Regions from separate parts of the Exiguobacterium sp. s64 genome, predicted to be linked through region 1. Evidence: predicted binding sites of a transcription regulator. Region 1 holds the regulator's gene; the other holds the start of a gene.
The links. The regulator NrdR, encoded in region 1, represses ribonucleotide reductase genes. The targets are predictions, from matches to a motif close to AACACNATATATNGTGTT.
Positions count from the first base shown of each region.

Region 2: a site for NrdR is predicted at 2,096-2,113, ahead of KNP64_RS02985 (anaerobic ribonucleoside triphosphate reductase). Genes of this name have one in related genera too.

Region 1 covers NZ_JACSLH010000002.1:386,092-401,950, forward strand. The annotation lists gene dnaI (primosomal protein DnaI) at 1-876, opposite strand, end outside; gene KNP64_RS05570 (DnaD domain protein) at 882-2,234, opposite strand; gene nrdR (transcriptional regulator NrdR) at 2,277-2,744, opposite strand; gene KNP64_RS05580 (hypothetical protein) at 2,757-3,128, opposite strand; gene speD (adenosylmethionine decarboxylase) at 3,240-3,626, opposite strand; gene KNP64_RS05590 (glyceraldehyde-3-phosphate dehydrogenase) at 3,858-4,889, opposite strand; gene KNP64_RS05595 (site-2 protease family protein) at 5,046-5,528, shown strand; gene coaE (dephospho-CoA kinase) at 5,549-6,154, opposite strand; gene mutM (DNA-formamidopyrimidine glycosylase) at 6,167-6,991, opposite strand; gene polA (DNA polymerase I) at 7,012-9,609, opposite strand; gene pnpS (two-component system histidine kinase PnpS) at 9,817-11,544, opposite strand; gene KNP64_RS05620 (response regulator transcription factor) at 11,541-12,245, opposite strand; gene mdh (malate dehydrogenase) at 12,441-13,376, opposite strand; gene icd (NADP-dependent isocitrate dehydrogenase) at 13,407-14,675, opposite strand; gene citZ (citrate synthase) at 14,794-15,859, opposite strand, start outside.
Region 2 covers NZ_JACSLH010000001.1:574,068-589,926, forward strand. The annotation lists gene mutL (DNA mismatch repair endonuclease MutL) at 1-62, shown strand, start outside; gene KNP64_RS02975 (50S ribosomal protein L25/general stress protein Ctc) at 226-885, shown strand; gene KNP64_RS02980 (formate/nitrite transporter family protein) at 1,096-1,938, shown strand; gene KNP64_RS02985 (anaerobic ribonucleoside triphosphate reductase) at 2,130-3,974, shown strand; gene nrdG (anaerobic ribonucleoside-triphosphate reductase activating protein) at 3,952-4,407, shown strand; gene KNP64_RS02995 (fumarylacetoacetate hydrolase family protein) at 4,462-5,280, shown strand; gene KNP64_RS03000 (S1C family serine protease) at 5,402-6,664, shown strand; gene KNP64_RS03005 (DoxX family protein) at 6,720-7,064, shown strand; gene KNP64_RS03010 (amidohydrolase) at 7,086-8,183, shown strand; gene nhaC (Na+/H+ antiporter NhaC) at 8,348-9,748, shown strand; gene KNP64_RS03020 (HTH domain-containing protein) at 9,766-10,956, opposite strand; gene KNP64_RS03025 (mandelate racemase/muconate lactonizing enzyme family protein) at 11,035-12,165, shown strand; gene KNP64_RS03030 (GNAT family N-acetyltransferase) at 12,152-12,823, shown strand; gene KNP64_RS03035 (GDSL-type esterase/lipase family protein) at 12,860-13,609, opposite strand; gene KNP64_RS03040 (ABC transporter ATP-binding protein) at 13,727-14,647, shown strand; gene KNP64_RS03045 (ABC transporter permease) at 14,640-15,638, shown strand; gene KNP64_RS03050 (M4 family metallopeptidase) at 15,818-15,859, shown strand, end outside.

The DNA.
Region 1 (15,859 bases):
CGTCGTCGTCGAGATGCGCTGCATGAGCCGCTGGGCTTTCATTTTGTTCTGAGGCGAACCGTCGATCGAGAAGTGCGTCTCGAGCTCTTCACCGCTGAAGTTCGAACTGTAAAGCGTCGGTAAGCGATGCATCATGCGATATTGCAAGATGATCCCGAACAGCTCGTCGCGTACCCACGGACTGATTGCCTCGGCACCGATGTCATCGATCAGTAACACCGGCACGTGTTGGAACGACGTCAAAAATGAGTCGAACGAATCGGTCCGGATCTTTCGTTTCGCTTCCGAGACGAATCCCGGGGCGTGGACGAGAATCGTCTCGATGTCCGCCACTTTCAGTTCGTTGGCGATCGCCGCAAGCAAATACGTCTTCCCGACCCCGAAGCTGCCGTGTAAGTACAGGCCGTTCACTTTTTGGCGGGTCTTCATGCCTGAGACGAACCGCATCGATTCACGGAGTGCGATTTTACGGGCGTCATCCGACCAGTCGAACGATTCAAAGCTCGCCTCTCGCACTTCTTCCGGCAAGAATAAGCTTTTAAACTTCCGGTCCATCTCTTTTTGGCGCCGTGCTTGACGATGCTTGACCGTCTCTTCATAACGAATCGCGATTTGACCGAGGTCGACATAGAGCACCGGCTGATGGCCCGGGATGACGGCTTGCTCCTCGACGAGCTTCTTGCCGTCCATCTGTTCTGCATATTCACTGAGCTTCGTAAAGCCGACCTCGACCGCCGTCTCGTCTAACTCCGGATGCGCCTTTAAAAAAGCGACGACTTCTGGATGTTCGAGGGTGCGCCGGCGAATCGATTCGTACGCTTCCCGCACTTCTTTCCGGTTCATCATTTGGGCGAGCGTTTGATTGATGCGTTCCATGTCCCTCATCCTTTCTCTTTCAATTCATTTAACAACTTGACGAGTTCCGCGTCGTCTGGGACCGATGCCTCGAGCTCTTGTTTTCGTTTTTGATCGTACGTCCGTTGCTCTTTCGCCTCGTCCTCGAGCCATTTTGGCATCTCGGTCTTGTCTTTGCGTCTCGAGCCGACGGTCGTCCGCTGTTGCACGTTCTCCCGCTTCTGCTGTTTCTTCTCGATGAGCGCGTCTTGCGTCGCTTCTTGTTCCAACGCGTCTTTGGCGTTCAAATAGCCTGCCGTCTTCCAACTCGTCGCGATTCGCATGACGTAGTTCTCACTGAGCCGAGTCTGCTTCTTCACTTCGATACAGTAATAGAACAACGCGTTGATGACACTTGGCGCGAGTCCGAGCGTATCGACGAGGTCGATGATGAGTTGCTCGTCGCTCTTCGACAACTGTGGCGTCTTCCGTAACGTCGACACGTACTGATGCGGATGCGCTTCTTCCATGACAGTCACGTCATGCAAATCACCGATTTCTGCCTTCTCCGTCTCATCCGACTTCACTTTCCGATGGCGCGTCTGTTTTTTCTTCAACTGCAACACCATCTGACGGCAGCCGTCGCGCTTCTCTTGCTCGCTGAGCGGTAGATACGCCTCGTGGACGAAGTACTCCTTCAACATCTCGGCCATCGTCTCTTCATCGATTTGGGAGACGTAGGCAAGCTTCGTGATCGTCTCATCGAGCTTCTTCGTGAAGAAGCCGACGGGGAAGTTCGTCAACTTTTTGACGATTTCCATATCGAACGTATAGTTGATCTCGATTTTGGCGCGGTCAGGTTTCTCGTAGTTCTTTTGTGTGAACGCCATATGATTGACCCCTTTGACGTCGAACACTTCATTAAAGTCTTTCGTCACTTCAACGATTCCGGCCGGCAACGGATCAATCGTGAATCGACCTTGTAACTGTTTGAAGCGGACTTCTCCGACTTTATAGAAGAGAAAACTCGACAATAGTCCGTCGTTCAAGAACGTATGGGGTGCGAGCGGGACCCGCAGTTGATACACGTACTGGGTCAAGCGCTCGTCTTTCGTCTTATACGTCCGGACGAGACCGATCGCTTCGAGCCGGAACAGACAGTCCGTCAGCTCGTTGATCGAGTAATCGAGCATCTCACAAAGCGCGCTGTGTGACATATAGTTCGATTTCATTTTCCCGGGCTTCAGCTCGCTCCAAAGCGTCTGATACATTGCGAGCGCCTTCACTCCGATGACCGGCTGATATAAATGGTACAGCGACTGATACGACTCGCGATCGATGAGTCCGGTGCTCATGATCAACAGTTCGTCAGTTCCGTACAGGATGCGTTCTTTTTCCATGGTAGGTCTCCCTTGAAAAAAGGCGACCAGCAGGCCGCCCGTTTAGTTGGTCGATTTTTCTTGCTTCATTAAATCTTCTAGTTCTTTAAAGAACACAGAGATATCTTTGAACTGGCGATAGACAGACGCGAAGCGGACGTATGCCACTTCGTCGACCCGCGCGAGCTCGTTCATGACGAGCTCCCCAACCTGTTCACTCGGAATCTCGGACTGGCCGAGGGCGCGTAACTGTTGTTCGACTTTCGTGACCACACCTTCAAGTTGCTCCAGCGTGACCGGACGTTTCTCGCACGCCCGAATAATCCCGCGAAGCACTTTCTCACGGCTGAACTCTTCCCGATTCCCGTCTTTTTTGACGATGATGAGCGGTGTCTGTTCGACCGTTTCAAACGTGGTGAAGCGATAGCCGCACTCCTCGCATTCGCGACGGCGACGAATCGAATAGAAATCTTGTACTGGCCGGGAGTCGAGCACTCTCGTTCCATTATGATCGCATTTAGGACAACGCATGCTCAGCCCTCCTTATCGTTCGACAGATTGATTCCCGATGGCGCGGAGCGGGAACTTCACGGATAGCGCCTCATAATATGTGGTGACGATTTGACCGAGGTCCGGTCCGAGCATCTGGTCACGGTTCAATGTAAAATCGACGGCCGTGCGTCCGCCGTCCACTTGGACGATGGTTGCCAATGCGTCCCATCCGTCTCCATGAAACGCCACTTCGCCCCGGTCTGCATCGACCCGGCGAACCGTTTGACCTTCTGCTTGAATCCGTTCGCGGAGCCATGTGAGCACGGCGCTTGGCGATGCCGCCACGTAACGCGTCCGTAATGCCTCATTTTTATGCGAATCGTCCGTTTGGACATGTGTTTGAAACTTATCAAATAATCCCATTATCCACCTCGACACCTTATTTATATAGGTTAAGCATATCAAAATTAAGCGGTTAACAAAACAATTAAAAGGGCTGACCGAAAATCGGCCAGCCTCATAAGGTCAATCTGATTATTTGCTGATTGCCACTTGCGCTTCAGGAACACGAATCGGTCCCATCCCACGGTCAAGTTTCACATCTTCACGAACTTTTGCTTCCAAGCCTTCTGCAATGTATTGCGAGGCTGTAGCTGGATCGATTCGATCCCCACATGTGAACACATCGACTGATGCGTAGCCATGCTCTGGGAAACTGTGAATCGTTAAGTGTGATTCTGAAATGATAACGACTCCACTTACACCGTGCGGCGCAAATTTGTGGAAAGCGACTTCGCGGACTTCAGCGCCCGAACGAAGTGCTGCATCGACGAACAAGCGCTCGATGTAGTCGATATCGTTTAATTTGTCGGGATTGCACTCCCAAAGTTCTGTAATAATGTGACGTCCCATAGTATCCATATTAGTGGATCCCCCTTTACATCAATGGTCTCAAAGTAGTTGATGATCACTCACTTTGTGCCTGAATCGCCCACAACCACGGGGGCAAGTTAGTCCTAAGAGGTCCTAACCCTTTAAGTTGCGTTTGTCAGACCAATTGAAGTTCACGAGTTAGAGTGTATCTTGTTTAGGACGTCGTTACAAGACATTTGTTTCAATTCTTTAAAAATATTTTTAGATAAATATATTTTTTCAGACGTGGGTTTCTTGTTGTCCGATTTGCAGGTAGCTCGCGACCATGTCCAACAAGTCGACGACGCGGCACGAATAGCCCCATTCGTTGTCGTACCAAGCGAGCACTTTGACATGGTTGCCCCCGAGCACCATCGTCGAATCGGCATCGATGATTGACGAACGCTCATCTCCATTGAAGTCGATCGAGACGAGCGGTTCGTTCGAGACGCCGAGAACGCCCGTCATTTCCCCGTGTGCAGCACGCTCGAACGCCTGATTCACTTCATCGACCGTCACATCTCGACGCAACTCGACGACGAGATCGACGAGCGAGACGTTCGGCGTCGGCACTCGTAGCGCCATCCCGTTCAATTTGCCCTGAAGTTCCGGCAAGACGAGCCCGATGGCTTTCGCAGCACCAGTCGAAGTCGGTATAATGGAACTGCCACAAGCACGGGCACGACGCAAATCTTTATGCGGATTGTCGATATTGTTTTGATCGTTCGTATAGGCATGCACCGTCGTCACGAGCCCCGTTTCAATCCCGAACGTCGAATCCAATACTTTGACGACCGGGCCGAGACAGTTCGTCGTACACGAGGCGTTCGAAATGACGTGATCGTGCTCCGGTAAATAATCCCGATCGTTCACCCCCATGACAATCGTCCGCAACTCGCCTTTTCCCGGTGCCGTCAAAATGACTTTTTTCGCACCGGCCGTCAAATGTTTTTTCGCCCCGACATCAGAATTGAATTTCCCCGTCGCCTCGATGACGATCTCGACACCGAGTTCAGCCCACGGCAACCGCTCCGGGTCTCGCTCGGATACGATCATGATGCGTTTACCATCGACTTCGAGTGCATCCCCATGCGCTCGGACCGTCAGTGTGAACGGTCCGTGGACCGTGTCGTGTTTGATCAAGTGCGCGAGCGTTTCCGCCGGATAACTCGCATTGATGGCGACCACGTCGTGACGCCCTTCGAGCATCAACTTCCGAAATACCATTCTGCCGATTCGACCAAATCCATTGATTGCAACTTTCGTCCCCATTCTGAATCCCCCTTTTTTCTGCGTTACGACACCATTATAACGGAAAAATGGAAGCGTTTTCACTATGAATCGTCACATTTTTTTCACTTTTTTTACAGTTTCAGATTTGAAAAAGAGGGAAATTTGGTGTAGAGCTTGGAAAGGAGCTAAGACTATATGTTTGATTGGACAGACCTAGATAAATTTGTCATCTCATTTTTCATCATCTTACCGATTGTGACGATTATCCATCAATTCGGTCATTTCTTCTTCGCGAAACTATTTGGGGGTTCGCTCGACATGGAGATTGGGACCGGGAAAAAATTGTTTAAAATCGGACGCCTTCAATTTAACCGCGTTTATTTTTATGACGCCTGGTGCCAATTCAGTGACTTGAAGTACAGCAATCGCCTGACGCGGAGTCTCGTCTACGCGGGCGGTTCAATTTTTAACTTATCGAGCATCTTGCTCGTGAACGCCTTCATCTTGATGCGAGAGATCGAGCCGACAATTTACACGTATCAGTTTGCATACTTCTCGTTCTATTATGTCTTCTTCTCACTCTATCCGATTTACTATTCGAACGGCCATCCGAGCGACGGACGCGCCATCTTCGACACGTGGAAAAAAGGGAAGCCTGACTCAGACCCACTCAACTGAACAAAAAAAAGAAGGCGTCGTCAGTCGCCTTCTTTTTTCATGTCTTCAAATTGTTCGACGAGGCGGATCACTTGGGCCGACAAGTCGCCTAACGCACCGTTGTTGTTGATTAAAAAATCAGCCTGTTGTTTCTTCTCCTCGATTGGCATTTGCGCATGAATCCGAGCGAGCGCTTCTTCTTTCGTCAACCCGTTGCGCTCCATGAGACGCATCAGCTGAATCTCTTCACGGCAATAGACGACGACCGTATAATCGACGAGGTCCCGCATCGTTCCCTCGAACAAGAGCGGGATATCGAATATGACGACCGTCTCCCCTGCAGCCTCGTATCCGTGCATCTCCTCGAGCATCTCTTCTCGGATGGCCGGATGCATGAGCTGATTCAGTAACTGACGTTTTGTGTCATCATGAAAGATTTCTCGTCCGAGCGCCTGCCGGTTCAACTCGTCGCCCGTGAAACATTGCGGGAACGCCTCGCGGACGCCCGCGAACGCTTTGCCGCCAGGCTCGATGACGATCCGTGCCATCTTGTCGGCGTCGATGATCGGGATGCCCTGCTTTCGAAACAGTCTGGATACGGTCGACTTCCCTGTCGCAATCCCACCTGTCAAACCAATTTTCAACATCATGTCCACCTCTTACTGTTGGCAGTGCGGACAGTAATGTGTGCCCCGTCCGCCTAATTTCATCTTTTCAATCGGTCGGCCGCATCGCTTACACGGCTCCCCGGTCTGTCCATATACGTACAGTGTCTCTTGATACGTCCCGCTCGCCCCATCCGGATTCGTATAGCTCCGAATCGTGCTTCCGCCTCGTTCAATCGCTTCCGTCAATACGGCCACAGCCTCTTGATGCACCCGACGGACCTCGTCAAGCGAGAGTGTCGCTGCCGGACGGGTCGGATGGACACCGGACCGATATAACGTCTCATCGACATAAATATTGCCGAGCCCGACGAAAATCGATTGATCGAGCAGCGCCGTCTTGATTGCACGAACGTTCATCCGCTTCAGACGGCTGTGAAGCGTCTCCGCTGTCACTTCAGGATCGAACGGTTCGAGGGCGAGCAGCGACAATGGCGGTGTCACAAACAACTCTTCATTCGTCTTCAACTCCATCGTCCCGAACTTCCTGACATCGTTATAATGAAGCGTAGTCCCGTCCGTGAAGGTGAAGACGACATGCGTATGCTTGACCGGACTGACCATTTCGTCATGCGGGAAGAATTTTCCTTCCATTCGCAGATGCGAAACGAGATAGCCGTTCGTCAATTTGAACAAAATGAACTTGCCGCGTCGCTCCACGTCTTGAATCGTCTCGTCGAGCAACTGTTGTTTCCAAATCTCCGGTTCGTGACCTCGAATGATTTTTGCGTCGAGCACCTCGACATTTGCAATTGTTTTTCCCGAGACGAATGGCCGCAATCGGCGACAGACCGTCTCCACTTCTGGTAATTCTGGCATATCAAGTTCCTTTCTCGTCTTTATTTCGTATCAAACCATGTCTCACCGAACGAACCGTCCGCGCGAAGCGGCACGTCCAAGGTGACCGTGTGTTCCATCGCTTGTTTGACGATCGTCTCGAGCGAGTCCATTTCTTCTTTAGGTCCTTCAAAGATAAGTTCGTCGTGGACTTGAAGCAATAACTTCGACTGAAGTCCTGACTCACGGAGTGCCACGTCGACATCAATCATCGCTTTTTTGATAATATCGGCGGCCGTCCCTTGAATCGGCGTGTTGATCGCTGTGCGTTCCGCAAAACCGCGCAAGTTGAAGTTTCGAGAATGGATGTCCGGGATATTGCGGCGACGCTTCAGCATCGTTTCAACATAGCCGTGTTCCCGCGCTCGTTCGATCGCGGCATCCATGAACCGTTTCACACCCGGGAACTGCTCGAAATACGTATCGATGAACGTCTGTGCTTCTTTTCGGCTAATGCCGAGGTTTTGCGACAGTCCATAGTCGCTAATGCCATAAATGATGCCGAAGTTGACGGCTTTGGCTTGGCGACGCATGAGCGATGTCACTTCTTCTTTCGCGACTCGGAACACGTTGGCAGCCGTCGACGTATGGATATCCTCATCATGGAGGAACGCCTCGAGCATCTTCTCATCTTGCGACATGTGGGCCATGATCCGAAGCTCGATTTGCGAATAGTCGACCGCATACAGCATCCAGTCGGCCTCACTCGCGGTGAACGCCTTGCGAATGCGCCGCCCTTCTTCCAAGCGGATCGGGATGTTCTGTAAGTTCGGGTTGACCGAGGACAACCGTCCGGTCTGCGTCAACGTCTGCGTATAGCGGGTATGGATCTTCCCGTCGTCTTTGATGACTTTTTGCAAGCCTTCGACATATGTCGATTGCAACTTGCCGAGCTCACGGTAATGCATAATATGTTCGACGATCGGATGCAGCGGCGCGAGTTTCTCGAGCACGTCCGCTGCCGTCGAGTAACCGGTCTTCGTCTTTTTGACCGGTGGCAACGCCAACTTCTCGAATAGAATGACGCCGAGCTGTTTCGGCGAGTTGATATTGAACGTCTCACCGGCGAGACTATGAATCTCCGCCTCGAGTTGAAGCAACCGTTCCCGCAAATCGTCTTCCATCACTTTCAGCGTCGCCACGTCGACGTGAATCCCGGCCCACTCCATCTCTGCAAGCACCGAGGCGAGCGGACGTTCCAAATCTTCATAGAGCGACGTCTGTTCGTTTTGGTCGAGTTCTTTGCCGACGTTTACGAACAGCGTCAAGATCGCCATCGCCTTCTCGCCGAGATGTTGCTCGAGCACGTCCTGTTCCGGGACGTGCAGCTTCGCACCCTTGCCATAAACCGCCTCGTCTTCCGGTAACGTGTAATCGAAATGAGCGGCAATCGAATCGAGTGTCGTCCCGCCCGACAGGTTCAGCAAATATCCGGCGACGAGCAAATCGTCATAGCCTCGGAGCGTCACACCATGTCGCTTCAATTGGACGATCGTCTGTTTCGCATCGAGACAAATCGTGGCTCGGTTCTCGTCGGCCAACCAGTCTCGTACTGCCGGGACGTCTAAAAGCGACACATCGCCGACCGTCACGCCGGCTTTCGAGGCGATGGCCACACCGATGACCGGTTCTTCGAAATAGTCGTCACGGAGTTGCTCGAGGATGAGGACCGCTTCTGTCAAATCTTGCTTGTCGATCGCGATATGATTCACCTCACGCGCTTCGACCGCTTCCTCGCTCGACGCTTCAAGGTTCAGTTTGCTCAGAAGCGATTTGAACTGAAGGCTCATGAACAACGACTTCACTTTTCCAGCGTCATACGGATGGAACGTAAGGTCGTCCGTGCTTATATCGATTGGGACATCCGTATAGATCGTCGCCAATTGTTTCGACATGAGTGCTTCCCGCTCGTTCGCCTCGACTTTCTCTTTTTGTTTCCCTTTTAATTCATGCGTATGTTCATATAGTCCTTCGACAGATCCGTAAGCCGTGAGCAGTTTAAGCGCCGTCTTCTCACCAACCCCCGGGATTCCGGGGATATTATCGGACTTATCCCCCATTAAGCCTTTCAAATCGATCATTTGGAGCGGGGTGAGACCGTCATAGCGCTCTTTGAACGCCTTCGCGTCCATCGTCTCCACATCGGTGATCCCACGCTTCGTCAAATAGACGGTGACGCGATCGTCAATCAGTTGCAGTAAATCTTTATCCCCAGTGACGACCGTCACTTGATCGAACGCCTCATTTTTTGAGAGCGTCCCGATAATATCGTCGGCCTCGTACTGGTCGAGTTCGAGCACTTTGATCCCGAACGCCTCACAAACCTCGCGGACAATCGGGAATTGCTCGCGGAGTTCCCCTGGGGTCTTCTGCCGTCCCCCCTTATAGTCAGCATACGTGTCGTGCCGGAACGTCTTCTTCGACGCATCAAATGCGACCGCGAAATGCGTGGGTTGCTCATCTTCCATCAGTTTTAACAACATCATGGTGAACCCGTACACGGCATTCGTATTTCGACCGCTCGCATCCGTCATCGGAGGCAGCGCGAAAAACGCACGATATGTGAGTGAGTTTCCATCAAGAAGTAGTAGTTTATTCATTGGTCAACCTCCATTCTATCTGATTCCATCATATCATACGGGCACATGCGTTCGAAAAAAAAGACCCTTTTCTAGTAGCTAGAAAAGGGTCAATCTTCCTGACCGAGTGGAGATGAGCACCGGCCGGGACACGAGATGATGAAGAGGTCTCATCTATAGAGTAGCATCGCTTTGTAAAGTCGGTATGAACCCGACATGAATTCCATGTTAAGCGATTGGGAATTTGATTGTGAACGTTGTCCCAGCACCTTCGACACTATCCACGTGAATCGTCGCATGATGAAGGTCGATGATATGTTTGACGATGGCAAGACCGAGACCTGTCCCGCCGGAGTTCCGGCTCCGCGCTTTATCGACCCGGTAGAATCGTTCAAAGATTCGGCTCACTTCTTTCGGCGCGATGCCAATCCCGTTGTCTTTGACAATCAAATATGATCCGTCCGTTCTCTTTTCGACCGCGATTTCGACACGGCTGTCTTCCGGCGAGTAGTTGATGGCGTTGGCGACAAGGTTCAAGATGACTTGCTTGATTCGGTTCATGTCCGCCTGCAAGATGACTTCCCCGTCGTGGCGCGACTCCAAATGAATCGATTTCTGCTCCGCTTTCTGGCTCAACACGAGACACACTTCCTCAACGAGATGATTGAGCTGGACCGGGGTGAAGTCCAAATGGAAATCTTCACGTTCAAGCCGTGACAGCTCGAGTAAGTCCTCAACGAGCATTTGCATGCGCGTCGCTTCTTTTTGAATGATATCCAAAAATTGATCGCGCAACTCGGGCACTTCTTTTGCCCCGTCAAGGAGTGTCTCACTGAAACCTCGGATCGATGTGAGCGGCGTCTTCAACTCATGGCTGACGTTCGCGACGAAATCTTTCCGCATCTTCTCGAGTCGTTTCAATTCAGAAATATCGTTAAATAGGAGCGTCGTCCCGCGCAACATGCCTGTATCACTGAAGATTGGTGCGGCCGACACCATATACGTCTTTTGGTTGAATCCAGTTCGAATCGACAATTGACGGCGGTGGGGCTCTTCGGTCAAATAGACGTCCTCGATCAACGTCTCGACGTCCGGACTCGGTAAAATGCCGTGATAAAATTGACCAATCATCAAGTCGTCGTATTGGAACATGTCACGATATGAGCGGTTGACGAGCGTCACGATGCCACGTTCGTCGACCAAAAGCAACCCTGCCCCCATGTATTCGATGAGTGACTCGAGCCTTGCCCGTTGCACGGATTCACCAAGTGAGATCGTCTCCAAGTTACGGGCGAGAACGTTGATCGACCCGGCCAGACTGCCCGTTTCTTCATCATTGCGCAATTCGTACACACGGGCCCGATAGTTTCCGTCGGCAAGTTCACGTAACACGATTGTCGCCTCATCGATCGGTCGGATAAACTGATTCGTCAAATTATGCAACACGAACAAAATCAAGAAGAATGAGAAAATCAAGGCCAAGGCAATCGTCAGCCAAATCCGGTTATATACCCCTTCTAGATCGGAGACGTAGCGGATGAAACTGAGATACACCGTATCACCCGAGGAGAGTTCGATCGGTTTTGTGAACTGAATCAAATCCTCACGCGTCTCGTTCCCAAACGTCCCGTCGTCTGGGATTGAAGCAGCGTCCATCCGAAAATCGAACGAACCGACCCGAAACGGAGTCCCGGCAATCACTTCCATCCGGCGATTGAGGAGCAGAATGTCGAAACTGCTCTCGTCATCGATTTGCCGGACATAGTCTTGAATCGCCTCGAGGTCGCCTCCTTCTAAATATAAGGCGGCGAGCTCCGTGTCCTCTTTCAAACGATCGCGTTCGGAGTCCAAATAGAAGTCTTTGAACAATTGACCAAGCACGATCCCGAGGGTCAACAAGACGCCCGTCACGAGCAGGATGAGCGTCGTCAAAAAACGCGAGCGGTACGTCTTCATTCGGGCATCGGCTCTTCCATCTTATAGCCGAGACCGCGAATCGTTTTGATATATGTCGGTTTTTTCGTCACCGGTTCAATCTTTTCCCGAAGGTGGCTAATATGGACATCGACGATGCGCGTATCGCCGACGAAATCGTAATTCCAAATAGCCGATAAGAGTTGATCACGCGTCAAGACACGGCCTTTGTTTTTAGCAAGATAGGCCAACAGTTCGAACTCTTTTGGGGTCAACTCAAGCCGCTCCCCGTTTTTGAACACTTCATAGTTCGAAGCGATAATTTTCACGTCACCGATTTCAATGACGTCCGCGTCCACCGCCGGCACCTCTTGTGGAGCCGAACGCCGTAAGATCGCTTTGACCCGGGCCACAACTTCACGCGGACTGAACGGTTTCGTCAAATAATCATCTGCCCCTAGTTCGAGTCCGAGCACTTTATCGAACTCATCGTCTTTTGCCGTCAACATCAGGATCGGCGTGTTCACTTTCTGTTGGCGGAGTCGCTTACAAACTTCGAGACCATCCATCTCGGGCAACATCAAATCGAGGACGATCAATACCGCATCCTGCTTCTCGGCGAGTTCGAGACCGGTCTTCCCATCATGGGCCGTCTCAACCTCAAAACCGGCTTGCTCCAAATTGAATTTCAATAACGTCGCAATCGACACCTCGTCATCGACAACAATCACTTTTTCGGCCACGCTTAGTTCCTCCTCTAATCTATCTGTTCTGTCACGTACACTACCTATTTTACAAATCAATGCCACGTCCGACCAACATCAAAGCAAATCTTTACAAAAACAAAACAAATCCACGTTCTTCTTTCAGTGTAGCACGCGACCCTCAAAAACCAAGCGTACAAAAAACCTCGCCTGCTCAGCAGACGAGGTGACGAATCAGTTAAGGACGTTCAAGACGGAGCGGACCGATTCAGCCGAGCGCTCAAGCGCGGCCGTCTCCTCTTCCGTCAATTCAAGTTCGAGCACACGTTCAATCCCGTTCGCGCCAAGTATCGTCGGGACACCGAGATACAAGTCGTGGAAGCCGTACTCACCGTCGAGATACGCGATGGCCGGTAAAATACGTCGTTGATCTTTCAAAATCGCTTCGACCATCTCGACGATGGCCGCTGCCGGCGCATAGTAGGCCGATCCGTTCCCGAGTAGCTGGACGATTTCGCCGCCACCTTTACGGGTCCGATTGACGATCGCATCGATTCGGTCGCTCGGCAATAGCTTCTCGAGTGGGATGCCTCCCGCGTACGAGTAACGAATGAGCGGGACCATGTCATCCCCGTGCCCGCCGAGCACGAATCCAGAGACGTCCTTCACGGAGATATTCAACTCCGCAGCGACGAACGTCCGGAACCGGGCCGTATCAAGCACACCGGATTGACCGATCACGCGCTCTTTCGGGAAGCCTGACTCTTTGAAGGCGGCATACGTCATCGCATCGACCGGGTTCGTCAAGACGATGATAATCGCATTCGGTGAGTAGCGGGCCACTTCTTTCGTGACCGCCCGCATCACTTTGGCGTTCGTCGAGACGAGGTCGTCCCGGCTCATGCCAGGCTTGCGCGCGATTCCCGCTGTGATGACGACGATATCCGAATCCGCCGTGTCGGCGTAATCCGACGTCCCCGTGATCCACGAGTCAAACCCTTGAATCGGCGCCGTCTCTTGCATATCGAGCGCTTTTCCTTTCGTCGGGTTCTCGTTCTCTTTGATATCGAGCAGCACGACGTTACCGAGTTCTTTTTGAGCCAAATACAGTGCCGTCGTGGCCCCCGTGAATCCGCTACCGATCACCGAGATTTTATTGCGACGAATCATTGTGCTCTCCCCCTTGGTTTAGCTGATGTCTTACAAGTTTTTAATTAATTCATCCGCAAACTCTGAACACTTCACTTCTGTCGCGCCGTCCATAAGGCGGGCGAAATCGTATGTGACGACTTTCGAGGCAATCGTCTTCTCCATCGAGTTGATGATGAGGTCAGCCGCTTCGTTCCAGTTCATATGACGAAGCATCATTTCACCAGACAAGATGACTGATGACGGGTTGACCTTGTCGAGGCCGGCATATTTTGGTGCCGTACCGTGTGTCGCTTCAAAGATCGCATGGCCCGTCACGTAGTTGATGTTCGCTCCTGGCGCGATCCCGATTCCGCCGACTTGGGCAGCGAGTGCATCCGAGATGTAGTCCCCGTTCAAGTTCATCGTTGCCACGACATCGAATTCACGTGGACGTGTCAAAATCTGTTGCAAGAAGATATCGGCGATCGAATCTTTTACGATGATTTTGCCTTCCGCTTCTGCTTTCGATTGAGCTTCGTTTGCAGCCGCTTCGCCTGACTCTTCTTTGATGCGGTCGTACTGTGCCCATGTGAAGACTTTGTCGCCGTATTCTTCTTCTGCGAGCTCATAACCCCAGTTTTTGAAGGCGCCTTCTGTGAACTTCATGATGTTCCCTTTATGGACGAGCGTGAGCGATTTACGGTTGTTCGCGATCGCGTACTCGAGAGCCGCGCGAACAAGGCGTTTTGTTCCTTCAGACGAGATCGGTTTGATGCCGATTCCAGACGTTTCTGGGAAACGGATTTTGTTGACGTTCATCTCTTCTTTTAAGAATGAGATCAATTTTTTCACTTCGTCGCTGCCTGACGCGTACTCAATCCCAGCGTAGATATCTTCTGTGTTCTCACGGAAAATGACCATGTCTGTATCTTCTGGGCGCTTGACCGGTGATGGGACGCCTGTGAAGTAACGGACCGGACGCAAGCACGTGTACAAGTCAAGTTCTTGACGGAGTGCTACGTTGAGTGAACGAATTCCGCCGCCGACCGGTGTCGTCAATGGACCTTTGATGGCAATCAAATATTCACGGATTTGATCAAGTGTCTCGTTTGGAAGCCATTCGCCTTTTTGGTTGAAGGCCTTCTCCCCAGCGTACACTTCCATCCATTCGATTTTCTTCTCGCCGCCGTATGCTTTTTCGACAGCCGCATCAAAGACGCGCACCGATGCGTTCCAGATGTCTGGTCCTGTGCCGTCACCGATGATAAATGGAATCGTCGGTACGTTCGGTACGTTTAATACACCGTTTTCAACTGTGATTTTTTCGTTTTGTGTCAACATAATGAATCCCCCTAAGTACATTTATGTAGGCCGACGCGAACGCCGACCTACGTCAATTGTTAGTTTACCAAAGTTTATGTCTAAATTGTGACTCGATCTTCTCGTGTCGCGTCAATTAACGCTCATTCACCGGGACGTATGACCGGTTCGTCTCGCCAACGTACTCGGCGCGCGGACGAATTAAGCGGTTGTCCGCATACTGTTCGAGAATGTGGGCGATCCAGCCCGACATGCGTGAGACGGCGAAAATCGGTGTGAACAACTCTTCATCGAGACCGAGCGCATAATAAGTCGATGCTGAATAGAAATCAACGTTCGGCTTCAATCCTTTCTCTGTCTCGACGAGGTGATCGATCTTCTCAGACATCTCGTACCATTCCGGCTCGCCGATTTGGGCCGTCAGTTGGCGGCTCATCTCTTTCAAATGTTTCGCACGCGGGTCGCCGTCCTTATAGACACGGTGACCGAAGCCCATGATTTTCTCACGACGCTCGAACTTGCCGCGAACGTAGTCTTCGACTTTGTCGACCGAACCAATCTCGTGGAGCATTTTCATGACCGCCTCATTCGCACCGCCGTGAAGCGGGCCTTTGAGCGCTCCCATCGCTGCCGTCACGCCTGAGTAAATATCAGACAACGTGGCAACGCAGACGCGGGCCGTGAACGTCGAAGCGTTCAATTCATGGTCGGCGTGAAGGATGAGTGCCTTATCAATCGTTTTCTCGGCTACCTCACTTGGTTCTTCTCCGTTCAACATGTATAGGAAATTGGCCGCATACGACAAGCCAGGTTTCGGCGCAACCGGTTGTTCGCCTTTACGAAGACGAGCGAACGCCGTTACAATCGTCGCAATTTGAGCTTGGAGACGAATCGCTTTGCGCATGTTCGCTTCTGTACTCATATCTTCAGCCTCTTCATCATAAAGCGCGAGCTGTGAAAGGGCCGTCCGAATCGTCGCCATCGCATTGGCCGATTTCGGCGCCCGTTCGAGCGTCGCGATGACTTCTTCTGGTAATTTGGCTTCTTTCACGAGCGCTTCAGAGAGCTCAGTTAATTCATCTGCTTTTGGAAGACGGTCGTTCCATAATAGGAAAACAACCTCTTCAAAAGTGGCGTGGTCCGCCAAATCGTCGATTGTGTATCCTCCGTAAGTCAATTGTCCGTCGATGATCGAACTGACT
Region 2 (15,859 bases), on a different contig from region 1:
GTCCGATTTTAGTGAAGTGGAGCACGTACGAGCTCGAGAAGCTATTTAAACGCGTTATGTGACACGCCTGTAATCTTTTTTTAACCTCCTGTTACGTTTATGGATAGGTGGCTATGGGAACAATATACACATGTCACTCAACGCATCGAGGTTGAGAGGTGGCTTTTTCACTGCCTCACCCTCAAGATGTAGACATGATCGATAAACCAGTAGGGGGAAAAGATTATGGCAGACACGCTTAAAGTAACGAAACGAGAATTACGACCACGTTCGGTCCGCGCTAACTTGCGTAAAGAAGGAAAAGTGTTAGGTGTCGTTTACGGCTACAAAGTTGAAAGCACACCGGTCGCATTCGAAGAGATGGCACTTCGTAAGATTCTTCGTGAACACGGCGACAACGCTTTGATCGAACTCAATATCGATGGTAAGAAAGTGAATACACTCGTTCACGGGACAGAAGTCGACCCATTCACGAACGAATACAAGCACGTCGAATTTATGGCAGTGAAGATGGACGAAGCGACAGAAGTCGAAGCGGACGTCACACTCGTCGGCGACGCGAAAGGCGTCAAAGAAGGCGGCTACTTGGCACAGACGCTCTATAAAGTAACGGTCTCGGCAACACCAGCCAACATTCCGGAGCGTATCGAGCTTGATGTTTCTGAACTCGGCATCGGTGACTCGCTCACTGTCGCTGATATTCCAGAGAACAAAGATTACGAAATCGTATCTGAGGGTGATCTTCAAATCGCATCGGTGAATGAACCGGTGGCGGTCGAAGACCTTGAAGCTGATACAGCGACAGAAGGCGAAGTTGAAGCGACTGAAGAGGCGTCAGAAACTTCAACGGAAGAGTCGGAAGAGACTTCTGAAAACAAAGAATAATCATTTCGAACGGCCCTTTGCGAAGGGTCGTTTTTTTCTAGTCACAAATCCGACAAATGTAAACGATTACGATGTGAAAAATGTGTCAACATGTGGAAGGGGCGATTGCAATTTATTCGTTTCGGGCTTATATTGTTAATGATTTCACATGTTCGTTCTTATTATAATGGTTTCATTCAAACAGAAAGAAGGGTTTGTGACATGGCATCAATGGAAATCCATGCACTCGAATCGTTGCGGAAGAAAGCACAGGCATCTTCGCAAATGATTCATTATCGGCCAATGGAGTACTTTTTACGAGCAATGCTCGCGGGGATCTTTATCGGATTCGCTTCAATTTTCACACTGAAAGTCGTCAACGGAATGTATTTGATCGATTCTCCGTTCACAACGCTCATCGGAGGATTCTCATTCGGGATCGCCCTCGTCATGATCATCTATGGCGGAGCCGAACTGTTCACCGGGAATACGATGTACTTCACAACCTCGACGATGCGGGGATACACGACGCTCAGCGACACGATGCTCGTCTGGTTGCTCTGCTTTGTCGGGAATGCGCTCGGTGGCGTTTTGTTCGCCTTGCTGCTCGCTCCGACCGGTGTCATCCAAGAACTTGGGATGGACAACTGGCTGTTCTCGGTCGTCGAAAGCAAGATGCACCACACGACGGTCGAAATTTTCTTCCGCGCAATCTTCTGCAACTGGATGGTCTGTCTTGCCATCTTCTTGCCGAAGCAAATGAAAAACGAGTTCGCCCAAATCTTCTCGATGATCTTCCTCGTCGCCGTTTTCTTCGCCTCAGGATTTGATCACGTCATCGCCAACTTCGTCTTGTTCGCCCTCACGCTCGTCGTCCCGCATCCTGAGGCGATCAGCTTTGCCGGCGCGATCCACAACTTGATCCCAGCCACGTTCGGGAATATCATCGGTGGTGCCTTGTTCATGGGTGCGATTTATACATGGTTGAACGCGAAAGGCTTGCGTGAAGCCCAAGAGTCAGAAGAAAAAGAAGAAGTCGAATTTAAAATCGTAAAGCCTGCTAAAGAGTTGTGATATGGTTCACATTAAGGTATGGTCGAGTCCAGATGAGGGCTCGGCTATTTTTTTGCGAATACGTCACACTTAATGCTCACAATTTAGACTTCACTACTTCCCAGAAAAACATGACATAATCTATATATGGAACTTAAGCGAGTAATTAACTCGCTTGTAATCAATATATAGTGAGGTGATGCGGAGTGAATATGCTCCAGCTTTATGAAGATGTCTGTGTTCTCCCAGATCAGGACCTCGTACAAGAGAACGCCAACGTCGACGGGAAATCACCACTTGGAAAATTGGCACGATTATCCTCAGAAGTATCAAAACAATTGTCGACGACATATCTATTATCAGATCGGTCACGTCAAGCCGTCGAGGATAATTTTTTGTATATCCATGACGCCGACTACTACGTGACAGGATCGACGACGTGTTGTCAAATCCCGCTCGGCCACTTGCTCACGAACGGATTTCATACCGGGCACGGGACGATTCGACCGCCCCAGGATATCCGCTCGGCGATGGCGCTCGCTTCGATTATTCTTCAAGCGAACCAAAACATGCAACACGGCGGTCAAGCTTTCCCGATGTTTGATGTCGACCTCGCACCGTATGTCGAAAAGACGTATGAACGTCAGCTCGAGCGGCTCAAAAAGCTACCAGTCGAATGGACGACCGAGCAACTCTTTGAAACTGCCGAGTCTGAAACAATCGCGGCGACGTATCAAGCGTGTGAGGCGTTCATCCACAACGCCAACTCGATGCACTCACGTGGTGGCGGACAAGTACCGTTCGTTTCCATCAATTACGGCACCGACACGAGCCGGTGGGGACGCATATTCATTCGAGAGTTGCTGCGCGCGACCGAGCGAGGGCTCGGTAACGGGGAGACGCCGATTTTCCCGATTCAAATCTTTAAAGTGAAAGAAGGGGTCAACTTCCATGAGGACGATCCGAACGTCGACTTGTTCCGTCTCGCCTGTCGTGTGACGGGCAAGCGGTTATTCCCGAACTTCTCGTTCGTCGATGCTCCGTTCAACCTTCAATACTACGACGGGACGCACGGCTCGGAAGTCGCCTACATGGGTTGTCGGACAAGGGTGATGGGGAATCGGCATGGTGCCGAGACGTCGATTGGACGCGGCAACTTATCGTTCTCGACGTTAAATTTGGTCAAGATGGCGCTTGTCGCTTCGAACATCCATTCGTTTTATGAGACGCTCGACGCCTATGTCGACGTCGCCATCGATCAATTGCTCGAACGATTCGACTATCAAGCGAAGCGGCACGCCGACGAATTTCGGTTTCTCTATGCCCAACACGTCTGGCGGGGTGGAGAGAGACTCGGTCCAGAAGACAATCTTCGCGAGGTACTGAAGCAAGGGACGCTCTCGGTTGGATTTATCGGTCTCGCCGAAGCGCTTCGTGTGCTCACAGGTGGCACGCATGCCGAGTCGCGAGAGGCGGAACGGCTTGGGCTCGATATCGTCACTCATTTACGTGATCGAATGAAGCAGGCATCGGAACGATACGATTTGAACTTTTCTCTTTTGGCGACCCCGGCCGAAGGATTGTCGGGTAAATTTGTGACGAGAGATCAGCAATCGTTTGGGATGATCGAAGGTGTGACCGACCGCGCCTTTTATACGAACTCGTTTCATGTGCCCGTGTATCAATCGGTCTCGATTCGCGATAAAGTCCGTCTCGAAGCGCCTTACCACGCGCTCTGTGATGCGGGTCATATCACGTATGTCGAAGTCGACGGATCGCTCGCCCATAATGCGGAAGCGGTCGAAGAGATCGTCCGGCTCATGCGGACCGAGAACGTTGGCTACGGGTCGATCAACCATCCGGTCGACCGTTGTGGCAACTGCGGCCTTGAAGGGATTATCGACGAAGCGTGCCCGACATGTGGCGAACATGAACGAATTGAACGGATTCGTCGCATTACCGGCTACTTGGTCGGGACGATGGACCGGTGGAATTCGGCAAAACGAGAAGAAGAACGAGCGAGGGTGAAGCATCATGCGCGTCCTATCCGTACTTGAAGAATCGGTCGTCGACGGTCCAGGCATTCGCACGGTCATCTTTACGGCGGGCTGCCCGCACCGTTGCCCTGGGTGTCATAATCCAGAATCTTGGAATCCACGTGGAGGACAAGACGTCTCGGTCGCGGACTTACTCGCTCAAATCGAACAATCAGGCTGGGACGGGGTGACGATTTCAGGCGGGGAACCATTTCTTCAACCGGAAGAATTGGCCCGGCTCGTCGACGGATGTAAGGCCCTTCAGAAAAACGTTTGGGTGTATACGGGCTATACGCTCGAACAGTTGCAAGCCATGAACGACGAATTCGTCACAAGCGTGCTCGACCGTGCCGATGTGCTCGTCGATGGGCGTTTCGAACAGCCGCTCATGGACCGGTCGCTCCGGTTTCGAGGATCGAGCAACCAGCGGATTATTTTCTTGAACAAAGCGTAATCGGGGCCGTCGTGTCCCGATTTTTTGTATACTAGCAAAAAAGGGGGAATTTTGATGAAATGGTGTAGTTTTCAAGTTGACGGAGAGCAAAGGGTCGGTGTCGTGGCAGGAGAGTTCGTCTATGACGTCAGTGACCAATTACATACGACTTCGCTGTTAGAAGTCATCGCGCGTGAGTTTGAACCGGATGTCGATCTAGATGTCGCGCCAAGGCTGGCGCTTCAAGACGTCACGTTCGTCGCACCGTATCGTCCGCTCAAAAATGTCATCTGTATCGGGAAAAATTACGAAGAGCATGTGAAAGAGATGGATACGGCGGGGGCCGGTAAGCTCGTCATCTTCACGAAAGCGCCAACCTCGGTCGTCGGCCCAGAGGCTGTCGTCGAACGTCACCCCGAATTGACCGACCAGCTCGACTATGAAGGCGAACTCGCCGTCATTATCGGGAAATCAGGGCGGGATATTGACGACGTCGATGCCCATATTTTTGGCTATACGATTTTGAACGATATCACGGCCAGGGATGTGCAAAAACAACACGTCCAGTTTTTCCGCGGCAAATCGTTCGATACGTTCTGTCCGATGGGGCCATATATCGTCACACCGGATGAGCTCTCGTTCCCACTCACGATTCAAACGGTCGTCAATGGCGAGACACGTCAAGATGGGTCGACGGCGGATATGATTTGCCCGATCGAAGAGTTAATTCGGACTTTGTCAAAGGGCATGACACTTGAAGCGGGAGACATCATCGCGACCGGCACACCGGCCGGCGTCGGCCACGGCATGAAGCCGCCCGTCTATCTCCAATCAGGAGACACGGTCGAAGTGAGCATCACGGGACTCGGGACGCTCCGTAACGTCATCGTCTGACCCAATTGACGCAAATTGTGAAGAATCTTGTAATCGATGCTTCATTTCCGCAAAACGATGACTATGCCTCTTATACTAAGGGTAGAACAAAGAGGAAACATCATATAGGAGATGATTACACATGGAACGCAATGATCGTCCAACAGAATCAAATGAACAGAATCACCGCGAGGATTGGCTCGATACCGAGCTCGGCTCGTCAGAACAACGACAAGAACCGTCGAGCGCAGAGCAACCGGCCCGACCATCGTTCGTCGGCCGGATGTTCCCTGGGTTTGTCGGCGGCGTGATTGGTGCCGTCTTGACTGGCGCCATCGCTTTTCCGTTCATCGATCAAGTGCCGACAAATGTGTCTGATACGAACGTGACGTCGGAAGGGTCGCCGATCCAGACGACGTCTACGACAACGGACAGCTCGGTCACCGATGCGGTCGCGACCGCACAGCCTGCTGTCGTGACGGTGAACAATTTCGCGTCAAACGGTTTTTCAAGTGAAGCTGTCGAAGCCGGGGTCGGCTCGGGTGTCATCTATAAGAAAGACGGCGACTCGGCTTACATCGTCACGAACCATCACGTCGTCAACGGTGCTGACCGTTTGACCGTGACATTCAATGACGGATCGACAGCGGACGCCAAATTGATGGGTAGCGACGCCACGTATGACTTGGCCGTGCTCGAAGTCGATGCGGACAAAGTCTCGTCCGTCATCTCGATTGGAAAGTCGAGCGAGTTGAAACCGGGGCAAACCGTCGTCGCCATCGGGAACCCGCTCGGCCAGTTTGAGAACTCGGTCACACGCGGCGTCGTCTCGTCGACGTCACGTCTCGTCCCGGTCGATACGGATGAGAACGGACAAGCCGACTTCAACGCCGAAGTCATTCAGACGGACGCGGCCATCAACCCTGGTAACTCCGGTGGCGCGTTAATCAACGAATCAGGACAATTGATTGGGATCAACTCGATGAAAATCGCGACCGACTCGGTCGAAGGGGTCGGCTTCTCCATCCCGGTCGATATCGCTTTGCCGCTCATCAATCAAATCGAGCAGACGGGCGAAGTGAATCATCCATCGCTCGGCGTCTCGCTTCGGGACGTGTCGGAGTTCCCACCGGGGTACTTGACCGAGCAAATCAATTTGCCGGAGTCGGTGACGTCGGGCACGATCATCGTTGAAGTGCAAGCGAACAGTTCGGCTGCACGGGCAGGACTTGAGGCACGCGATGTCATCGTGAAAATCAACGATCAGGCTGTCTCATCGTTCATCGACCTGCGGAGTGAACTGATTCGAGACGCGGACGGGACCGTGACAATCGAATACGTTCGTGACGGTAAGACCGAAACGGTCGATGTCGAGATTCAAAACGCAAATGGAGACGCACTGTAAAGATGGGCACGCAGCCCATCTTTATTGTTATGCTTAGAAAAAAGGAGGGGTTCAGTTGATTCGTAAACTATACGGGATTTTATTTCTAGGGGCCGGCATCATGCACTTCATTCAGGAACGGGCGTTCATGTCGATTATTCCGAAATCATGGCCGTTCAAACGATTCATGGTCCAGGCAAGCGGGGTCATCGAGGTCGTCTATGGTGTGTTGTTGCTCATGAACAAAGGGACGCGCTTCGTGAAAGGGACATTACCCGCTTTCTTAATCGCGGTGTTCCCAGCCAATATCAACATGGCGCTCAAACCGTCGAAACTAGGCAAGATACCGCTCCCAAAATGGGTCACGTGGGCCCGATTGCCACTGCAGTGGCTCTTAATCAAAGGGGTCAAAAAAATATAAGTACATATGGGGGAATTGATCATGACGACGAACGTATTGAACTGGTTTGAGCATTTTCATGCTCATCCGGAAGTGAGCTGGAAAGAGGTTGAGACGACGAAGACGATTGCCGACATCTTGACGTCATGGCAAGTCCGTCACGAGACGTTTGCGGACGTGACCGGGGTCATCGCAGAGATTGGGCAAGGTGATGACGTCATCGCTGTCCGGGCCGATATCGATGCCTTATGGCAACAAGTCGACGGGACGTTTCAAGCCAATCACTCATGCGGGCACGACGCCAACATCAGCATGGTGCTCGGCGCGCTCGACCTGTTGAAACATGAGATGCTATCGAAGCGGATTCGCTTCATTTTCCAACCGGCTGAAGAACAAGGGAACGGCTCGCTCGCGATGATTCAAAAAGGGGCACTCGAAGGAGTGAGTCAGCTGTATGGCATCCACTTGCGACCGCTCGAGGAATTGCAGCGCGGACAATATGCGGCTGCGATTCAACACGGAGCCGCATTCTTTCTAAGAGGAAGCGTTATCGGGGACGATGCCCATGGCGCGCGACCGCATCAAGGTCAAAACGCGTTAGATGTCATCTTTACGATTCAACAGATGCTCAAAAGCATCTACTTGTCGCCGTTCGAGCCCCATTCGATCAAGTTGACGGGCGTCCAGGCCGGTAGCGATAATTTGAATATCATCCCAGGGAACGCGACGTTCTCACTCGACGTCCGGGCTCAACAGAACAAGGAGCTGCTGGCGTTACGTGACCGCGTCGAGACGCTGTTGCAGCAAATCGCCGTCCTTCATGATGTCACCATCCACTGGGACTGGCAAGACTTCACACCGGGTGCGGAGATCGGCGAACGCTCGAGCCGACATGCGGCCGAAGCGATTGTCGACCGATTCGGGAAAAACGCGCTCGTCGACCGGATCATTACATCAGGTAGTGACGACTTTCATTTCTATACGGTCGAACAGCCGGGACTCGATGCGACGATGATTGGAATCGGCGCGAACTTGACACCGGGGCTCCATCATCCTCATATGTCGTTCGATCGGGACGTCTTACCAGAAGCGGCTGCCTTACTCGCCGATACGTTGCGCAGGGCCGCAAACGATAATTGAAGCGATTGACTAGATGGACGGGCGGGATGAGCTCGTTCATTTTTTTATTGCCAACTTTAAATGTAAGCGTTATCATCTACTTATTAGCGACAATATAACGACAATTCTGAATTTTTCGCTATCGGGGAGGAAGACACATGGAACAACAGGGGAACAAGGTAGACATGAAGCTTCGCTGGGCGGTATTGCCGCTACTTGTCATGATCGGGATCATGCTCGTAGCCATCGTCAAATTGGAACAAGGGCCGCACATCCCACTCATCGTCGGGACAGCGGTCGCGTCGCTCGTCGCATGGCGACACGGGTACAAGTGGAAAGAGATCGAGGAGATGATGTACAAAGGGATTCGGCTCGCACTACCGGCCGTCGTCATCATCATCTTGGTCGGTTTAACGATTGGTGCCTGGATCGGGGGAGGCGTCGTCGCTACGATGATTTATTACGGATTGACGATTATTTCACCGGCCTATTTTACGGTGACGATTTGTATCATCTGCTCGGTCGTCGCGCTCTCGATTGGCAGCTCATGGTCGACGATGGGAACGATTGGCGTCGCCGGGATGGGCATCGGGCTGAGTATGGGGATACCAGCACCGATGGTCGCCGGAGCTGTCATCTCAGGGGCATACTTCGGGGATAAGATGTCCCCGTTGTCGGATACGACGAACCTCGCGGCAGGTTTGACGCACACGAACTTGTTCGAACATATTCGGCATATGCTCTACACGACGATTCCAGGGCTCGTCATCGCGCTCGGCGCCTATTGGTGGCTTGGCAGACGGTTCAGTGAGACGACGACGGACTCTTCAGAAATCGTCCAAACACTCGGTATTTTACAGGACAGCTTCGTCATCTCGCCGTGGCTCCTATTGATTCCACTTGCTGTCATCGTCCTTGTCGCGAGGAAAGTACCGGCCATTCCGGCACTCGTCGTCGGGATTGCGCTCGGCTTTCTCGCCCAAGTCATCGTCCAAGGCGGTTCGCTCGCAGACAGCGTCGGGGCGTTGCAGAGCGGGTATGTGATCGACACCGGTAATGAACTCGTCGACAGCTTGTTCAGTCGGGGCGGTCTCGACGCGATGATGTACACCGTCTCGATGACGATCGTCGCGATGACGTTCGGAGGGATTTTAGAATACTCGGGGATGCTGCAATCGATTATGAATCAAATCGTCAAACTAGCGAAGACGGCCGGTTCGATGATTGCGTCGACGATTCTCGCCGGGGTAGCAACGAACGCCACGTGTTCCGAACAATACATCTCGATCGTCGTTCCATCTCGTATGTTTGCAGGTGCTTATGAGAAAATGGGGCTTCAGTCGAAAAACTTGTCCCGGGCACTCGAGGACGGCGGGACACTGACGTCGGTCTTCATCCCATGGAACACGTGCGGTGTGTTCATTCTCGGGACGCTCGGCGTCGGGGCGTTCGAATATGCGCCATACGCGATCTTGAACTTCATCGTTCCGGTCATCTCGATTATCTATGCGTTCACAGGCTTCACGATTGCACGGATTGCTGTGCAGAGTGTGGAACCGCCACTCGAAAAACAAGCAGCACAATGAAAAATTTCCCGGCCTATTCAGGTCGGGAAATTAAATTTATAGACGGCACGAGGTCGTCCTTGGTTGTAACTCATCTCTTCACCAATCACTTCGATCAGTTGCGCGTCATGTAATTTTTTGATGAGTCGCTCCGTCGTCCGTCTTGAGACGGCGAGATGGTCGGTCAACTCTTTTGCCGTGAATTCGAGATGGTGCTTTGAGAACTGCATAATTTTACCGATGTTGACCGGACTGATCCCGGCTTGCTTGATGACGTCAAAGACCGCTACTTCGGTCACTCGATAGGGGATGCGGTCCTCACGGTTCGGGAAGGACAAGCGTTTTGAATCGTCGACGATTCGAATGCGCTCCTTGCTCGCGGCCGATAGTGCGATTTCAGCATGTTCGTATGCTTGTTGATATTGTGTGCCATAGCCGATTCCGATTCGATAATCACCTGTTGGGCTGAGCGTACTTGTATCGAGGGCGTTGTTCGTCTCGCCTCGTGTCGTAAGTAGCGTGATACGACCATCGTCGGTCGATTCGATGTGTCCGCCAAGGTAGCGGACCACTTTCAAATGTTCGAGTAATGCCTTGTCGTCGGTCTCGAAACGAATGATGGCGAACTGGGCATCGTCCGCGAACTGGCGTCGAATTCGTTGAATTAACATATCGAGATGGCGCTCGACCGTGGTCCGCGGCTCGATCATCAATAGACTATGATACCCATCACGGACGAGTTGACGATGAACTTGTTCGATGCTCGTCACGGCCAGTTTCGCCTGCTTGGCCCGGTGCTCCGTGTGAAAAGTAATCACGTCTTCGAAAGCGATATTCGGTTCGATTTTCATAACGGAAGGAGTCGAGGCATGATTCGGGAACGACTCGAGGATTGACGTCAAGCGCTCCGGCTCGACCAAATCGATGGACAGTTGATCAAGAGGGACTGAATGGGTGAGCGTCGCATAGAGAAGTGTCGTTAATAGGACAGTCTCGTCTTGGACGACGTGATGGGTCGCCACGTTTTGAAGGTAGGGGGCCGCATAAGTGAACGGGAACGACCCGGAAAAAAAGACACCATCGAACGAGCCGAGCGTTTTGGCAATAACGGCTGCTTCATGGGGATGCTCGTAAGGGTGATACGCGAACCGAACACCTTCTGGGGCACCGAGGGTACGGATAGTCGCCACAAATTCGTGCGACCCGACGATGGCGATATGGATGGACATCAAAACTCCTCCTTGCAATTTAACGACTATTTAACGACAATATAGCTAATGATATATAAAAAGTAAAGGGGAATAAATATGAGAATAAAGAAAATCGAGCTGTTTGCGATACGTCTACCACTGAAAGTACCGTTCATCGTCAGTTATCACCGCTACGACGACATGCCGTCGGTGATCGTGAAACTGACGACCGAGTGTGGACATGTCGGTTACGGCGAGGCCGTCGCTGATGAGCACGTCACGGGCGAATCGCTCGACAGTACAATTAGCGTCATCCGACATGTGCTAGGACCACTTTTGATCGGGCAAAACCCGATGCATATGGAACGAATCCATGACGTGATGGACCGAGCCATCCGGGACGTGCCGGCGGCGAAGGCGGCGCTTGATATTGCCTGCCACGACGTTGTTGGTAAAAAACTTGGCTTGCCTGTGTATGAGTTGCTTGGCGGCCGTTATCACGATGCCTTCCCGGTCACGCACGTGTTAAGCATCGGAGATCCGGAAGCGATGGCGGCCGAGGCGCGCGAACAAATCGAACAAGGCTATACAGCCGTCAAGATGAAAGTCGGCGTCGATGCCACCTCGGACGTACGACGTGTCGAGGCGGTTCGTCGAGCCGTCGGAGCGGAGGTTCCGATTCGGGTCGATGTCAATCAAGGTTGGGTCAATGCTGCCAAGACGCTCCAGGCGATGAAGTTGCTCGAACCATTCAATATCGATTGGATCGAACAGCCGGTCAAAGCCGACGATTTTGAAGGCATGGTAGAAGTAAAAGGGAAAATCTCGGTCCCGCTCATGATTGATGAAGGCGTGCGGGGTGTAACCGAAATGCGTCGTCTGACGATGACGCAGGCCGCCCACAAAGTGAACATTAAACTGATGAAGTGCGGCGGCATCTACCCGGCGAAAAAACTTGTCCATATGGCCGAGATGTCAGGTATTGAGTGCCAAATCGGGTCGATGGTCGAGTCGTCGGTCGCCTCGAGTGCAGGTTTCCACGTCGCGTTCTCGAGCAAAATCGTCCAATCGGTCGAATTGACAGGGCCGCTCCGTTTCGCAGAAGACATCGGCAATTTGACGTACGACCTTCCGTTCATTCGATTGTCTGAACGACCAGGTCTCGGTGTCGACGTCGATGAATCTGTCTTATTACGTCTGACGACCGCGACGTACGTCGTCGGAGGGACCGATCATGTGGCGCAGTGATTGTAACGGCCTCGACATCGAGGTCACCTATTTGGCGATGACCGACCTGGAACAAATCGAGGCGGTGCAACAGGATGTCATGGATACACTGACGGAAGGGAGCCAGTATCAGTCCTTGTCGACGGAGGAGTTTGTGAAGTTGTTGACGGACCGGACGCTCATCGGGGCATATCACAAGGGAACGTTGATCGCGTTCCGCGCGCTCCTCATCCCACCGCTCGATGACGAGCATCTCGGCTATGATATCGGTTATCCATCAGAGGGACTGGAACGCATCATTTATCAAGAAGTGACGAACGTCCATCCGGACTACCGCGGCTACGGCCTGCAACAGCATCTCGGCAGGCTTCTGATGAAAGAGCTGGAACATGGTAGCCAATTCGACCTCGTCTGTGCGACCGTGGCACCATTCAACATCCCGAGCTTGAAAGACAAGTTTGCCCTCGGGCTTCGCATCGGTGCCCTTAAACCGAAGTATGGCGGGAAGTTGCGCTACATCTTTATGAAGGAACTGCACAGCGACTGGCGACCGGCCGGAGAAGCGACATGGCTCGAGATGGGCGAGACGGAGCAACAGGGCGCCTTGTTGAAGGAGGGTTGGTACGGAACGTCCATGACGCGCGACGGGGAGAGCTGGCTCGTCAAATATGAACGATGAGAAAATGGCCTGATCGCGATGATCAGGCCATCTTACTTATTCGAGGATGAACAGGACGTCCTCGGCTAACTTTTCGTACGTCCGGTCGCTCGGATGGAACTGGTCGGTCGCGAGGTCACGTGAGACGTCAGAGACGTATGCGAACGGGTCGATTACGTCGATGCGTTGTGCGTTTCCGAAACTGGCCGCCGAGGCGTTCCAATCGAGAATCAGTTGATTGAACGCCTCACCGTTTTCGTTCTCTTGGAATGGATTATAGAGCGCGATATAAACGATTTGTGCCGTATCGTTCAATCCGCGAACTTGTTCAAAGATGTCATTCAAATTCGTCTTGGCATCGGTCACGACTTGTTCGATATCGACCGATTCAAAGTTATCGACATTCTCGCCGCGATTGAACAGGTCGTTGCCGCCAATCGTGAGTGTGATGTAGCGGGCGTTCTCAATTGTTCGCCGTACTTCCGGTTGTTCGAGTTGGGCCAACAAATCCTCAGTCCGGGCACCAGAGACGGCCAAGTTCTGCGTACGAATGCCGTCTTCGTCGAGCGTTTCACCGACCGGCTGAACGTAGCCAGCACCTGACGTCGACCCGACGCCGCGTGTCAGGGAGTCACCTAAAGCGACGTAAACGTCACCGACCGGTTCGGGTCTCGAATCTTCACTAATCGAGAGTGTGCGTTCCGGTGGGTTGACGATATCTTGATAGCCGATCCATAAACCGTATAAGGCGATGCCCGTCAAGAAGACCGAACCGATTAAAAACGAATACCATTTCCCATTTTTCATGTGATTCCCTCACTTTCTATAGAACTATCATATCAAATAAGTTTTAACCTGCCCTATGTGAATGTTCGAATAGGACAGATGCGGTCGAGTCCGATAGAATGTAGGAGAGGTGAGATGATGCAACCAACATTGAAAATAGACCATTTGACAAAAGTAATTGGTAAGAAAACAATCATCGATGACATCTCGTTCGATGTGTTTCCCGGTGAAGTGTTCGGCTTCTTAGGACCGAACGGGGCCGGCAAAACGACGACGATTCGGATGATTGTCGGTTTGATTAAGCCGACGAACGGGACCGTCTCGATTTGTGGGTTCAGCGTCGAACGTCAATTCGTTCAGGCGATGAATCAAATCGGCGCCATCGTTGAGAATCCGGAACTGTACAAGTTCATGAGCGGGCGTGAGAACTTGAACGCCTTCGCGCGGATGTTGCCCGGGGTAGATGAGGCCCGGATTCAAGAAGTGATCGATCTCGTCGACTTGACGGCACGAATCGATGATAAAGTGAAGACCTACTCGCTCGGGATGCGGCAACGGCTCGGCATCGCCCAGGCCATGTTGAACAACCCCCGTGTCTTGATTCTCGATGAGCCGACGAACGGGCTGGACCCGATGGGGATTCGTGACCTTCGACTCTTCATCCGCCGTCTCGTCGAAGAAACAGGACTGAGCGTCCTCGTCTCGAGCCACATCTTGGCCGAGATTGAACTGCTCGCGGACCGCGTCGCCATCATGTCGCGCGGGAAAATCGTGAAAGTCGGAACGGTCGAGGAACTGATTCATGAGTTGGCGTCTACCGTCGATGTCCATGTGGCCGACAGTTTTGAAGTCTTGCCAATCATCCGCGGATTCGAATCGATCGATCATGCCGACGTCGTCGACGAGCGCACGATTCGCGTCTCGATGAATCTTGAAGAGACGGCCCGCTTGAACCGCTATTTGCTTGACCGGGGAGTCGACTTATTCGGGCTTGAACGACGCGTCCAGACACTCGAAGAATTGTTTATCTCATTGACCGGGGGTGACCATATTGTCTAATCCGTCAATACTTGGCCTTATTCGGAACGAAGTTTTAAAGATCCATAAGAAGCGACGACTCCTCGTCGTCTCAATCATCTTGACTGTGCTCGTTTCGATGTTCACGTATGCCAACTACCGGCAAATCGAGAAGCAGCGGGAAGAACAAGGGACGATCGACTGGCGTGTCGATTTACAGCAAGAGATCGTCGATACGCAAAACCGGCTCGCCTCGGCGAACGTTCAGGACGAGTTCCGTCAAATTTTGGAGTTCCAGGTCCAACAGAATCAATACTACTTAGATAATGATATTAATCCGAACTACCCGGGCGCGCCAACGTTCATGCGTGTCTTCTTCTCGCAAGGGACGACGCTCGTGCTGCCGCTCTTTATCATCGTCTTGATGGCGGATATCGTCAGCGGTGAGCATAATGACGGGACGATTAAGACGCTGTTGTCCCGTCCGGTCCGACGCTTCAAGATTTTGCTCGCCAAATGGATGACGACGCTCCTATATACGTCGATTCTCATCTTCATCACCGCACTCGTCAGTTATGCCATCTCCGGCATCGTGCTCGGCTGGGACGGATGGACCGCCCCGATTTTGACAGGGTTCCAAGCCTCGGCGACCGGGACGTTCTCGACCGACTTCGTCCATACGCTGCCGATGTGGCAATACTTGCTCATGTCGGTCGGACTATCCTGGTTCGTCGTCGCGGCCGTCGGGACGATTGCGCTCATGATCTCGGTCATCGTCAAAAACACGGCGACAGGGATTGGGATCATGATGGCCGTCCTGATTTCAGGACCGCTCCTCACGTCGCTCGGGTCGAATTGGGACAGCTCGAAATATTTGGTCAACGTCAATTTCGGTCTTCATACCTATCTCGAGGGGCAAGCCCCACCAATCGAGGGGATGACGTTGCCGTTCTCGCTCATCGTCATATTCGTCTGGTCGCTAGCGGCTCTCGCGTATGCGTTCTACCATTTTACACAAAAAGATGTCTATTGATGACTGGCGTCACCTTCCGTGGTGACGCTTTTTTTGTCATGGTTGAAATGACTAGATAAGTAGTGGGAATAGGGCGAATGCCTTAATAATTTGAATTGTCAAAATAATTAGATAGTTGGATACCTTCATTGTGGGAAACTATGTAAAGTAGGAGACACCACATAAGGAGGGAAACACACATGAAAAAAGTTTTATCTACATCACTCATCGCAGGCGTCTTG